Regions from separate parts of the Mesorhizobium sp. B2-1-3A genome, predicted to be linked through region 2. Evidence: predicted binding sites of a transcription regulator. Region 2 holds the regulator's gene; the other holds the start of a gene.

Region 1 (7,277 bases), on a different contig from region 2:
TCGACTGGATGTACTTGCCCTTGGACTGCAGGTCGACAGTGTGGTCGTAGAAGCCGACGACACCCTGCACGGCACCGGCCAACAATTCGTTTTCGGCCTCGACGCCGGCACGGGAATTAACGAGCTCGACATCAAGCCCTTCATCCTTGAAGTAGCCGAGCTGCTGGGTGAGCATGGCCGGCAGGTAGATCTGCTTTTCCATGCCGCCGACGATGATGGTGATCTTGTCCGCCGCCGATGCTGCCGTCGCACCAGTGGCAACGAGGGCAAGCGTCAGGGCTGCTGAACGCAAAACGCGTTTCGAGATGAAACCGGTCACTTTATTTCCTCCACCTGGGCGGCGCGCCATCCCGGCTGTGCCGCATTCCTCCTTGCCGGCCGCTCCCGCACCGGTCACACGGCGAACGCCGCTAGCCGTCATTGCACGCCCAAGCTTTCAGCTGGCTTTCAGTCGTTTTGACGGTTGTTGAAAGGGAAGCCGCCGTGGGTCACGAGGCGGCAAAACCAAGCACGTCGCGCATATCGTATTCGCCGGGTGACCGATCGGCGACCCAAAGTGCCGCGGCGATCGCGCCACGGGCGAACATGATGCGGTCGCCGGCCGCATGCGACAAGGTAACGAGTTCACCCTCGGTACAGAAGCTGACGCTGTGCTCGCCGATTATGCTGCCGCCACGTGCCACCGCAAAACCGATCTCGCCGGCCGGACGTGCGCCGATGAGCCCGTCGCGAACGCGCCTTGCGACCGCGTCCAGTTCGACACCGCGTCCGCCGGCAACGGCCTGCCCCAGCATCAGTGCGGTGCCCGACGGCGCATCGACCTTGTGGCGATGATGCGCCTCGAAAATCTCGGCATCCCAGTCATTGGCATCGAGCGCTCTCGCCGCCTGTTCCACCAATCCGACCAGCATATTGAGCCCGAGCGAAAAACTGCCGGAGCGGACAATGGGAATCGTTTTCGCGGCGTCGGCGATATCAGCCAGTTCGGCGGCATCGAAACCCGTCGAACCAACCACCAAAGCGGGGCCGCCCCGGTTTGCGCAAAACCGCGCCAGGTCGGCCGAAGCCGCCGGCGTGGTGAAATCGATCACCACGTCGGCCATGGCAAGCGCGTCGTCGCGGCTCACCAGCCCGTCGCCGACACTATCCGGGCGATGAAAGCGTGCAACGAGCGCCAGCCGCGGATCGGCCTGCACGGCCTCCACCATCTGGCGGCCCATGCGGCCCAACGCGCCGGCGATGGCGATCCTGACCGGTGGCCGCGCCATGATTTCAGCTATTTCCACATGCCGCGCATGCGCGCGCCGATGTCGACGCGCACTTCCGGCCGGGGCACCCTGCCCTGCGCCGCTTGTACGCCCGGCCACGACATCTGCTGGAACGCGGCGAGGATCGAGGCCGGGATAAAACGCGTGCGCGAGGCGTAGAGATGGCGGTCGCCGCGTGCCGCCTGGCCATGCGGAAAGAAGCGCTGCGGCATGACCAGGTTGAGGCTGTCCTTGGCCCGCGTCATCGCCACGTAGAGCAGCCGGCGCTCCTCCTCGACATCCTCCTTTGTGCCGACACCGAGATCGGCCGGAATGCAGCCATCGACCGTGTTGAGCACGAAGACGTTCTTCCATTCCTGGCCCTTGGCCGAATGGATGGTTGACAGGATCAGATAGTCCTCGTCGCGATGTGGCGGTCCAGCCTGGTCGCTGGTGGCGTCCGGCGGATCGAGGGTCAGCTCGGTCAGGAACCGTTCGCGCGAGGCGTAGCCCGAGCCGATCTGCTCGAGCTGCAGCAGGTCGGCACGGCGCGTGATGACATCCTCATGGATGCGCTCCAGATGCGGCTCGTACCAGAGCCTGACCTGTTCGAGATCCGCAGGCCATTTGGCGCCGGCCCGCAGGCCGGAATAGAGCGCGACGAAGCTCGGCCAGTCGTCCGCCGCGCGTTGTGGCGGCCGCCAGCCGGCCAGCCCCATCGCCTCATCAAGTGCTGTCGTCATCGTCTCGACGATCTGTGCCGCGGCTGAAGGGCCGATCCCCGGCATCAGCTGCAGCACGCGGAAGCCGGCGACGCGGTCGCGCGGATTTTCGGCGAAGCGCAACACCGCCAGCACGTCCTTGACATGGGCGGCATCGAGGAATTTCAGCCCGCCGAACTTGATGAAGGGAATGTTGCGCCGCGTCAGCTCGATCTCCAGCGGCCCGCTATGGTGCGAGGCGCGAAACAGCACCGCCTGCGATTTCAGTGCCGTGCCGGCCTCACGCTCGGCAAGGATCGTATCGCAGACGAAGTTCGCCTGCTCGACCTCGTCGCGCACGGTGACCAGCCTTGGCTTGTCGGTGGATTTGCGCTCCGACCACAGGTTCTTGGTGAAGCGCTCCGAAGCCTCGCCGATCACCGCATTGGCGGCCGCCAGAATGGTCTCGGTCGAGCGGTAGTTGCGCTCCAGCATCACCACATCGGCGGCCTGCGCGAACTGTTTTGGAAAATCGAGGATATTACGCACCTCCGCGGCGCGGAAGGAATAGATCGACTGCGCATCGTCGCCGACCACCGTCAGCCCGGCACCGTCGGGTTTCAACGCCATGAGGATCGACGCCTGCAGCCGGTTGGTATCCTGGTATTCGTCGACCAGCACATGGTCGAAACGCCCGCCCAGATGCGCCGCGATTTCCGGCTCGGCCGCCATCTGCGCCCAGTAAAGCAGCAGATCGTCGTAATCGAGCACGTTCTGCGCCTGCTTGGCCTCGACATAACCGGCGAACAGCTGCTTCAGTTCTCCCGCCCAGCCGGCGCACCAGGGGAAGGCCGCCCCCAACACTTCGCCGAGCGGCGCCTGGGCGTTGACGGCGCGCGAGTAGATGGCAAGGCAGGTGCCCTTGGTCGGGAAGCGAGCCTCGGTCTTGGAGAAGCCGAGCTCGTGACGCACGAGATTCATCAGGTCGGCGGAATCCTCGCGATCATGGATGGTGAAGGCCGGGTCGAGGCCGATCTCCAGCGCATAGTCGCGCAACAGCCGCGCGCCTATGCCGTGAAAGGTCCCGGCCCAAGTCAGCGCATCGGTGATGACAGCGGCGTCGCGGCCGAGCACCTCGCCGGCGATACGCTCGACACGTTTTGCCATTTCGGATGCGGCGCGGCGCGAAAAGGTCATCAGCAGGATGCGGCGCGGGTCGGCTCCCCTGACTATGAGATGGGCGACGCGATGCGCCAGCGTGTTGGTCTTGCCCGAGCCCGCGCCGGCAATGACCAGCAACGGCCCTGCGATCTTGCCGTCACCATGCTCGACGGCCTGACGCTGAGCATCGTTCAGCCGGGCGAGATAGGCAGGCTGGGCAGGCGGCTCCAGAAAAGTCGAATCATGGGCGGCAAGGTTCATCGCCCATCAAGCATCGTTTCCGCTTTGTTCGCAACAAGGAAGCGGTGATATGCCATAGCGAAGCAGAGCCACCCGAGGAGCGGGATTTGGTTCCCGGCCGACTGCCGAGGGCCGCGCGGCAAGGATAGAGAGCTGCGACGCTTCCGCGAGCGAAACGCCTGGCGACTCCAGCCCGCGCCAGACCGTTGAGTGACAAAAGCACCGACTTGGTGGCTCAACGCCACGTCGGATTCACCACCGCTTCAAGCGCCGATTGCCGGCATTGCCGCCAAGGCCTTACGGCTTGCTTGGTGATCATCGATCATTTGTGTAAATCGCATTGATGATCGCCTCAGCCAATCTTTCAACATCGTCTGTATTGGTGGCGTAAGACATAACGAACCTTGCAGTTATCCCTTCGTTCTCTTCATCTATCAAATAGAATTTGAATCCACATTTTCGCAGACGTTCATATGTGCCCATGTCAGCTTTCAGGAAGACCATGTTGGTCTGCGCTGGGTAGCAAGGCGCTATGCCGTTTTGCGAGAGTGCATCTCCCAACCGACACGCCATCGCGTTCGCGTGTCGGGCTGACTCCCTCCAAAGGTCATTGTCGAAATAGGCTTCGAGCTGGGCCGCAAGAAACCACAGGCGGGAGGGCAAATGGCCTGACCGCTTCATCAATCGCTTGAAATCATCGGCCAGGTCATGCTCGAAGAAAACAACAACCTCAGTCCCTATCGCGCCGCCCTTCGTCGCACCAAGGCACAGGACGTCGACGCCCGCGCGCCAGGTAAGCTCGGCAGGAGTCGAGCCAGATGCCACGACGACATTGGCGAATCGAGTGCCGTCCATATGCACTGCCGCGTCATGGCCTTTGGCCCAGCTGGCCAGCCGCAACACTTCATCCGCTGAATAGTATGTCCCGACTTCCGTTGCCTGACTTAGCGAAAGCGCGGTCGTTCGCAATTGGTGCACGTCATCAAGAAATCCGAAGCCACGGGCGCAGGTTTCGGTATCCAGTTTTCCATTCTTGCCATCCAGAGCTTTCAGCCTTCCCTGGCTGTGAAACTCGACCGCGCCGCATTCATCCCGATAGACATGCGATAACCTATGGCAAAGAATCTGACCGAAACGTCCGGACATCTGGGCGAGAGCGAGGGCGTTTGCCGCGGTTCCCGTCAGAATTGGAAATGCCGCAACCTCGTGCTCGAATATTTCGGCAAGTCTTTCTTCCAACCTGCCTGTGATTTGATCGTCACCATAGGCGTCCATCCACATGCCGCCTCCTTGGACGGCTGCTTCAAGGATTTGTGGTAACGGCGGAGCGACATTGTCGGATCGAAAATCCTTGTTCATTCCGAGGCCAGGATTTCCTCACGCGAAACATCGGTCAGCAGGTGACCAAGGCAGTCGCCCCTGCGAACCCTGCCGATGGCCCGGCTGCAAATCCATGTTCCGGATTCCGGGAAAAATACCCGCACCCCGGCTTGCACCGGGGTTTCAGGATTGAGGATTGTGCCCGCAAGGTCGCCCCTCCCGACCTCGTCGCCCAGGGCGGCGGCGGGTTCAAAGATTCCGTCGCGATCGGCATAGAAATAATGCCGCTGGCTCGCGTTCATCAGCCGGCTTTCGATCTCCTCTTTCCATTCGCTTGCCAGCGGAAGAATTTTCAGATGCGCCATAAGGCGGTACATTGCGCGCTCGGCCACCCGGGTGGCCTGTCTGGAAATCCTGCCGCCACCGCCGAATTCGCCACTGAGGTAGACAACGCCGTTTCGGTACGCGGCACGGCCGGCCTCCGATCCCTGGGGTATACCCTTGTGAGCCCAGGCGATGGGAGCATTCATGAACTCAAGTGCATCGAGAGTATCTGCCGCCTTGTCGGGATCGTCGGAAACAGTCGCATAAGTGCATGGCATATATTCCAGGGAGCTGCCGCCTGAATGGAAGTCGAAGAAGACGTCACACATCGGCAGGATGGTGTTTGCTATGTAATCGGCGATCCGGGACGTGGGATTGTCGGAAATCGAGTCGCCAAAACAGCGGTTCAGGTTTCCGCCGTCGAGTGGAGACACTCGTGATCCCTCCAGCGCGGCCGGCAGATTTGCCGCCGGCAACACGATGATGCGGCCCGACACCGAGTCTGCATCCAAGGTCTGGATCAGGCGGGTCAGGATTGCCTGGCCCTCATATTCGTCCCCGTGCGACCCGGCCATCAACAGCAGCGTCGGTCCGCTTCCGTTCTTGAAAAGCGAGATAGGGATCGGAACGATCCCGTAAGCGGAGCGATGGACGGAATGCTCCAGGTTCAGGAAAGAATCCTGCCGTCCAGCACGGTTCCAGTCGATGTCCGTCCACAGCGGCGACAATGACAAATCTTCCTCCTGCTCAAAAAGATCCCATCATGGAGAACAGGGTTGATCCGGCTCTCCATGAGATCTCCATCGCTTGTGGTGTCAGGCCGAGAACCAGACGCGCTCGGCGGCGCGGTCACCCGACAAGTCCGAGACGGCACTCGGCTCAAATCCATGAACGCGAGAACTTCTTGCATCCAGGAAGTCGGCAAATACGGGGATTACGCTGGGTCCTTCATTGTTGAGAATTGCCTGCATCTCACCGTAGATTTCCTTGCGCTTGCCGAAATCCAATGCCGATTTCCCTTCTGCAAGAAGCTTGTCGAATTTCTCGTTTGACCAGTAGGACTCGTTCCATGATGCGCCCGATTTGTAGATAAGCGAGAACGTCTGATCGATCGGCCGGGTCAGCCAGACCGACATGCAGAAGGGCTTTTTCATCCAGGTATCCGTCCAGTAGCCGTCCGCCGGCCGCCGCTGGACTTTGAGATTCACATCGCCCGCAGACGCGCCGTTTTGATAAATGGTGGCCATGTCGATCGCCTCAGGGAAAGCGGCGTCGGACGTGAATAGATCAAGTGACAGCGAATCCAGACCAGCCTGCTTCAGATAGAATTTCGACTTGTCCGGATCGAACTGATGCTGTGGCAGCTCGGCGTTGTAGTAAGGGCTCAAGGGAGAAATCGGTTGGTCGTTTCCAATGATGCCCAAGCCCTTGAACATGAGGTCCAGGACCTTCTGGCGGTCAAACGCGTATTTGAGGGCCAGTCGCACATTGTTGTCGGACGTAGGCTTGACGTTGTCGAGCGCGATGAACGTCCAGTGAATTCCGCCAGGGCTGCGTACGATTTCAATGTTGGGAATCGCAGCCATGAGGCCGGCAATCTTGCGGTCCACGCGGTTGATGATGTCCGCCGCACCGCTCCTCAAAGCCGTGACGCGGGCGGTCGCATCATTCATCACCGTGGTCTCGACCGCATCAACATGCGCCCGATCAGGCTTCCAGTAGTTTTCATTGCGTTCCACGATCGAGCGAATTCCCGGTTCGAAAACACGCAGTTTGTACCCGCCGGTCCCGACAAGATTTTTGAAATCGGTGAACCCATCGGGAACGATCATCGCGTGATAGTCCGAGAACGCGTACATGAAGTCCGCATTCGGAGCGTCCAGTTCGATTGTCAGCTGGTTCTTGCCATCGGCTTTCACGTCCTTGATCGAGTTGAAAATAGCCTTCGCGCCTGATGAGGTTTCCCCTCGATGCAGGTTGATCGAATAGATAACGTCAGCAGCTTCGAGCGTCTTGCCATTGTGAAATTGCACATCCCTGCGCAAATTGACGATCCAGGACTGGGCGCCTTTCGTCTCCCAACTCTCGGCAAGCTCGGAGACGAGCTTGTTGTCTGGCGTTATCTCGACCAGCTGGTTGCAAATGGAGACACCGACGTTTCGAGCCACTGTTTCGGCGTATGTTCGTGGATCCAGCGAGTCGCCCGAGCTTCCGCCCGCCAGCGCCATGCGCAAGGTACCACCCTTCTTCGGCGCCTCGGCGCGAGCGCTTCCAATTCCGACAC
Region 2 (7,277 bases):
CAGCGCCGCTTATCGGGACGGCAACTGTGGCGATCATGGTCAGTCCGTCGCCACCTGTCAAACATTATATATAATTCTTGCCATGGGCCGCCATCATATATAATTTTCGCATGCCGACGATGGACGGATCGCGATGCAGGATCAGAACAACTCCACGAAAACCGAGGCGGCCTATCAGCTGCTGCGGCGCGATATCCTGACCACACGCCTCATGCCGGGCGCACCGCTCAAACTGAGCGCGCTGCGCGGTCTATACGGCGTCGGCTGGACACCGCTGCGTGAAGCCTTGTCTCGACTTGAAGCCGAGCGCCTGGTTACCGCCATCAGCAATCGCGGCTTTGCCGTGGCTCCGGTGTCGCGGGCCGAGCTCGAGGACCTGGCTCGCGCAAGGATGGTTGTGGAGATGCCGCTGTTCCTGGAATCGATCGAGAAAGGCGGCAGGGAATGGGAGGACGCGGTTGTCACCGCCCACTACCGGCTCTCCCGCTGCAAGACCGCGGTCGACGACCCCTCGGATGCGGCCGTCGACCAATGGGACGAGAGCCACGAGGCCTTTCACGCGGCACTGCTGAGTGCTGCGACGTCCAACTGGCTGTTGCGCTTCCGTTCGACAATCGCCGATCAGTTGCGGCGGCATCATCGTTTTCTCGGCCTGGCGCCGACATTGCGGGCGGCCGCCGGCCTCAAGGATGGCTATGGCGAGGCAATGGACGCCCTGCGCGAGGCGATCGCGATCGAGCATCACACCGCGATCATGGAAGCGGCCCTCGATCGCGATGTCGAGCGGGCAAAGGCGCTGATGACGGCGCATATCGGCTACACGCTGCATGTCTACGTTCACAGCGAGGACGGCGGCGCGAACAACTACACCGCACGCGCCGGCAGCCTGAAGGCAATTTCGGGATGACTTCAGCGCTTCCGCGACGTCCGGCTCTCTATGAGATGGTCGCGGCCCGTGACAGGCTGGCCGCCTGGTTGCCGCGCACGCCGCTGCTGCGCCTCGATCTCGGTCGTGCCGATCAGCGGATATTCCTCAAGCTCGAGACATTGTCGCCCATTGGCGCCTTCAAGATCAGGCCGGCGCTCAATGCCTTGCTCTGCCGCGATGCCGATGAACTCAGGCATGGCGTTGCGACCATCAGTTCCGGCAACATGGCCTACGGAATGGCCTGGGCGGCACGGGCGCTTGGCGTTCCGATGGCCGCCTACATGTATGCCGATGCACCCCAGACCAAGATCGACGGGGTCCGCGGCCTTGGTGGCGACGTGCGCTTCGTCTCGCACGAGACATGGTGGCGCTACATCATCGGAACGGAGCGGCCGGAGGGCGCGGAATTCCTGGTGAACCCGGTCACCGACCAGGCGGTGCTTGCCGGCAACGCGACCATTGGCCTCGAGATCGCCGAAGATCTGCCCGAGGTCGATTGCGTCCTGACACCTTATGGCGGAGGGAGCATGACAACCGGTGTCGCCAGTGCGGTCAAGGCGATGCGGAGCCAGGCCAAGGTCTTCGCCGTCGAGGATGAGAATGCGGCTCCGGTCACGGCGGCGTTGGCGGCCGGACGCATTGTCGAGATCGAGACGCGCCCCTCCTTCATCAAGAGCATAGGCGGCCCATCGCTGGTGCCCGGCCTATGGCCATTGGCAAGCCAGTCTATCGACGGCGCCATTGCCGTCAGTCTCGACCAGGTCACGGAAGCGATGCGCCTGTTGTTCTCGAAGGCAAAGATCGTGGCCGAAGGCGCGGGTGCCGCCTCGCTCGCCGCCGCTCTCCGCAGCGAGCGGGCAACCGGCAACGTCGTCTGCGTTATCTCCGGCGGCAATATCGATGCCGGCGCCTATGCGCAGATTCTGGGCGGAGCGATGCCGGAAGCCTGAACGCGTTCTATCCCCGGATAGCCAGCGATTGTTGGCGTTTTGATTTCGTTTCGTTCCGGTCGAAATGGATCGATTGGCCCATGCAATCCGCCCTGTGAACGCGCTTCAAACGCTGATGCCAAGCGGGACAAGAGGGTGGACCACAGGCCATTAACCAAAATGATTTCAATGCTCGCCTTGGCGCGGAGGTGGTCGATTGCTGCCCACCGCCGGCAGCGGATAATTTCAGATGCCTTAACAAATTCACTAAACTTTAAACAGTTGCGGAACACAACTGGAACAGATAGTGTTTGTTCTGGGTTTGTTTTTCGATTCCGATTCACACCCTTCGTTCAATGCCTGGGGGGCGCCATGCTGACGCGCAAGCAACATGAACTTCTGATGTTCATCCATGAACGGCTAAAGGAAAGCGGTATCCCGCCCTCCTTTGACGAGATGAAGGAAGCGCTCGATCTCGCCTCCAAGTCAGGGATCCATCGCCTGATCACGGCACTGGAGGAACGCGGCTTTATCAGGCGGCTGCCCAACCGGGCGCGGGCATTGGAAGTGCTGCGGCTACCGGATTCGATCGCGCCCGGCCTCAACGCCGCAAAGAAATTCTCGCCGAGTGTCATTCAGGGCAGTCTCGGTCAGGGTGGCCTCGGCCGCCAGATCAAGCCGGCGCCGTCGCGCTTGCCCTCTGCCGGCAATGACGACGACGCGGTCTCCGCCGTGTCGATCCCGGTGATGGGCCGTATCGCCGCCGGTGTGCCGATCGATGCGATCCAGCATCAGACGCATTCGATCTCGGTGCCGCCGGACATGATCATGGGTGGCGAGCACTATGCGCTGGAGGTCAAGGGCGACTCGATGATCGAGGCCGGCATCTTCGATGGCGACACGGTCATTATCCGCAACGCCGATACGGCGAGCCCGGGCGAGATCGTCGTGGCGCTGGTCGACGAGGAGGAAGCGACCTTGAAACGGTTCCGCCGCAAGGGCGCCTCGATTGCCCTTGAAGCCGCCAACCCGGCCTACGAGACGCGCATTTTCGGGCCGGACAGGGTCAAGGTGCAAGGCAAGCTGGTCGGGCTGATCAGGCGCTACTGAGCAGGAGCAGCCGGCATTTCGGCTTTTTGATAGGGCGGCAGCCCCCTCGCCTCACGCGAAAACTTTCGTTGCTCGTGCCAGGGCCGATACGGCCCGTCCACGGCGAAGCTGACGGTTGGCGGACCGGTCGCCGATTGGCGGTCGAAGAAGACGGCGGCACTGCCCTTGCGTGCAAGTTGCCGCTTGGTGATGACGAGGACCAGCGGGTTGTGGCAGGCATCGTAGCCCGTCGCGTCATTGACAACGATCAGGTCGGCGAAGCCGCAGGCCTTCCAGGTAGCCTTGCGGTCTTCGACATGCGCGATGATCGCGCCAGACGGATGCCGGGCGAGACAGATGCCTTCCGTGCAGTAGAACGGCGCCCCTGGCGGCAGATTGACGGCATCGGCAATGTCGAATTGCCCGTCCGCCTTGTTGAACATCTCCGGTGTGACAATGGTTTCGGACACCAGCGCGCGTTTCCAATTGTCGACGGTGAATTCGTTCGGACGAGCTCGGCTGACCGCGAGTTCGCCACCGCCGATCGGCACCGCGACCAGCCGCGCATCTTCGGAGATCAGCACATCCGGCACGCGCGTATCAGACACAGTCAACAGGCCGGCGAGCGCGAATGGCACTGCCGCGAGCCGCAGCCATGTCGTCGCCATCGTCGCGATGACCAGGGCAATCGTCACCAGCAGCACGGAGTGTTGTGAAATCAGCCCGATCGCATCGACGGGGGAGCGTTCCGATATCCACGCCGATATGGCGATCATCACGGTCAGGCCCTTGCCCATCACGTAGAGAAAGGGACTATCGGCACCAAAGGGCATCGCAAGAGAACTGAGAACAGCGAAAGGCATGACAATCAGTGACACGATAGGCATGACGGCGAGATTGGCGAACAGGCTGAGCGGTGACACACGCTGGAAATGCCAGATGGCAAATAGCGCCGTGGCGCAGCCGGCAATGATGGAGGTCATCGCCAACCCGCCCGTCGCCAGCAGGAATCTTCGCGTCAGGAACCCCGGCAGGGACCGCTTTGGCGGTGGCGGTCTTGCCTTTCCCGCACGGTGATCCGCCCAGCCGGCATAGGCGCCGACCAGCGCGGCCGTTGCGGCGAACGACATCTGGAAACTCGGGCCGACCACCTCATGCGGCGACACCACGATGACGGCGATCGCCGAGATCGCCAGGTTGCGCATGGTCAGCGCCGCGCGATCGAACAATACGGCAATCAGCATCACCGCCAGCATGATGAAACTGCGCTCGGCTGCAACGACGACGCCTGAGATGATGAGGTAGGCGGCGATCGAGAACAGTGCCGCGGCGGCCGCATATTTCTTCACCGGCCGGCACGCGGAGAAATCCGGGAACAGCGCGAAGGCACCGCGCAGCAGACCCATGATGGTGCCGGCGACCAGCGCCATATGCAGTCCCGAAATGGAGATGATGTGATAGATGCCGGTGCGCCGCATCGCTTCGTTGATTTCATTGGGAATGCCGGCGCGCACGCCAACGATCAGCGCTGCCGCGATCTCACCTTCGGCACCGCCAACAACGCTCCTGATATGGTCGGCGATGGCTTCGCGAGCATTTTCTATCCCTGAAAACAGGCGGGCCGACAGCGGCATCTCATCGTCGTCGGCGGAGACGATTCTTGGATTGCCGAGAAAGAAGCCGCTGCCGCCGATGCCGGCAAAGTAGCTGTCGAAGGAAAAATCGTAGCTGTCCGGCCGCACCGGGCCGGTCGGCGGCAGCAGTTTGGCATAGCCCGATATCAGCGAGCCGGCGGTCATGTCGTCAGGTATCTTGCGCGCCGAGAGCCGGACCCTTTCCGGCGCGTAACGCAGTTTTGGCCGCGCCGTCGACGTCACGTCTATGGTCAATCGGATGCGACCGGTCTCCATGCGGTCGAGCGAGACGACGCGGCCGGTCACTTGCGTCGAGATTTCCGAACCCAGCATCCGGGTGTCCGCCCGCCAGGTCTCGACCTTGGCGGCAAGCAGGCCCAGCGCGCACAACAATGCCGCCATGAAAGCCAGATGGGTTTTCGGCCAGGAGCGCGAGACAAGCGCACAGATCGCCATCAGTGCGACGATCGCGACAGGCTTTGCAAAATCAGGCTCCGCCGCCAGCGAATAATAGCCGATCGCACCAGCGGCCAGGCAGACCGGCACCAGCAGGAAGGCGACGCCTCGGTCAAGTTCCAGTTCCGCTGCTGTCGTCACACTGTGGCGCAGGCGAGGCAAGGAAGCCTGGCCGATTTGCCGCCCGATACGCGCAATCCTGCCAGTGGCGGGCGGAATTGGTGCTGGGGCACCCGCTGGCAAAGGTCGGCTGCCGGAGCCAGGAACGAGAGGTGATGGCGGCAGCGAGGCCGGCGGCGGGATCGCAAACAGGGACCGCTCGCTGACGCCAACAACAGCGTCCTCGCCCTGATCCGAGCCCCGGCCACGTCCAGCCATCGGGTCTGCCCCTTGCACCCCTGACGCCCTATGCTACATGAACGCGCAACGCGCGAAAGTCCGCGCCGCCGCGCCCCGCTTCAGATGGTTTCCGAGAGTTTCATGTCCGACAAGGTCGTCACCCGTTTTGCCCCCTCGCCCACCGGTTACCTGCATATCGGAGGCGCGCGCACGGCGCTGTTCAACTGGCTCTATGCCAAACATACCGCCGGCACGATGCTGTTGCGCATCGAGGACACCGATCGCGAGCGTTCCACCGATGCGGCAACGGCCGCCATCCTGGACGGACTCACCTGGCTCGGTCTTGGCTGGGACGGCGATGCGGTTTCGCAATTCGATCGCGCCCCGCGCCACCGCGAAGTCGCGGAGGAGCTCGTGCGCCTGGGCAAGGCTTATTACAGCTACGAGACGCCTGCCGAACTGGAGGCAATGCGCGAAGCGGCTCGCGCCAAGGGTCTGCCGCCACGCTACAATGGCCAGTGGCGCGATCGCGATCCGTCCGAGGCGCCAGCCGGCGTCAAGGGCGCCATCCGCATCAAGGCGCCGACCGAGGGCGAGACGGTCGTCCACGACCGCGTCCAGGGCGAGGTGCGCTTCCCCAACAAGGATCTCGACGACTTCATCATCCTGCGTTCGGACGGCAACCCGACCTACATGCATGCCGTCGTCGTCGACGACCACGACATGGGCGTCACGCACATCATCCGTGGCGACGACCACCTGACCAATGCCGCCCGCCAGACTGTGATCTACAATGCCATGGGTTGGGACGTGCCATCGATGTCGCATATCCCGCTGATCCATGGCGCCGACGGAGCCAAGCTCTCGAAGCGTCACGGCGCGCTCGGCGTCGAGGCTTATCGCGCCATGGGCTACCTGCCGGAGGCGCTGCTCAACTACCTGGCGCGCCTGGGTTGGAGCCACGGCGACGACGAGATCATGTCGATCAAGGACATGATCTCCTGGTTCGATATCGGCGACGTCAACAAGGGCGCGGCCCGCTTCGATTTCGCCAAGCTCGAAGCGATCAATGGCGCGCATATGCGCCGCATGGCCGATGCCGAACTGTTCGACATCTTCATCGCCACGCTGCCCTATCTCGAGGGCGGCCCGGCGATGGCCGCGCGCCTTGACGACACGAACAAGGCGCAGCTGCTGGCAGCCCTTCCGGGGCTGAAGGAGCGCGCCAAGACGCTGGTCGAGCTTGTCGATGGCGCGGCCTTCCTGTTCGCCACGCGCCCGCTGCCGATCGACGACAAGGCGGCGCTCTTGCTCAATGACGATGCGCGCAAGATCCTGCGCGGCGCTCACGAAGCTTTGAACGCGGTTTCGGACGACTGGACGGCTGCCGCGGCGGAGGCAGCGATCCGCGATTATGCGCTGGCCGGTGGCCATAAGCTTGGCGCCGTGGCCCAGCCCCTGCGGGCCGCGCTGACTGGCAAAAGTACCTCGCCGGGTGTGTTCGACGTGCTTGCCGTGCTTGGACGCGAGGAGAGCCTGGCGCGCATAGCGGATCAAATCGATTAGGAGCAAACTGGCCCAAGAAGATTGGCATTGAAAGGCGCGTTTCGCAGTGCAACATTAGGCCTTGGCCCAATCTGGCACGCACCTCCTAAAATGCGGTGGCGAATACGCGCATTGCGGTGATTTCGACGTGTCGCTCTGCAGAAATTTGCCTTTGCCGGCATGAGGAAACAAGAAGGAGTTTGCAATGACCGAAGCTGCGAAGAAACTGGATGTGGGCGGCAAGAACCAAGAAGCTACGGCAACGCTTGAATTCGCCGGCAAGACTCATGAATTCAAGGTGCGAAGCGGCTCCGTCGGGCCTGACGTCATCGACATCGCCTCGCTCTACAGCACCAC

What was found. Region 2 encodes LexA, which represses DNA repair genes until DNA is damaged. Its sites were predicted from a motif close to TGTTCNNNNTGTGTTCNG; they were not measured.
Region 1: a site for LexA is predicted at 3,385-3,402, ahead of FJ977_RS02700 (ATP-dependent helicase). Genes of this name have one in related genera too.

The regions. Positions count from the first base shown of each region.
Region 1 is NZ_VFWK01000001.1:526,190-533,466, forward strand. Features, by position in the region: gene FJ977_RS02690 (ABC transporter substrate-binding protein) at 1-319, opposite strand, end outside; gene dapB (4-hydroxy-tetrahydrodipicolinate reductase) at 489-1,268, opposite strand; gene FJ977_RS02700 (ATP-dependent helicase) at 1,277-3,370, opposite strand; gene FJ977_RS02705 (beta-eliminating lyase-related protein) at 3,665-4,708, opposite strand; gene FJ977_RS02710 (succinylglutamate desuccinylase/aspartoacylase family protein) at 4,705-5,727, opposite strand; gene FJ977_RS02715 (ABC transporter substrate-binding protein) at 5,809-7,277, opposite strand, start outside.
Region 2 is NZ_VFWK01000004.1:515,590-522,866, reverse strand. Features, by position in the region: gene FJ977_RS18225 (GntR family transcriptional regulator) at 134-907, shown strand; gene FJ977_RS18220 (pyridoxal-phosphate dependent enzyme) at 904-1,878, shown strand; gene lexA (transcriptional repressor LexA) at 2,230-2,967, shown strand; gene FJ977_RS18210 (ComEC/Rec2 family competence protein) at 2,961-5,414, opposite strand; gene gltX (glutamate--tRNA ligase) at 5,517-6,941, shown strand; gene gltA (citrate synthase) at 7,126-7,277, shown strand, end outside.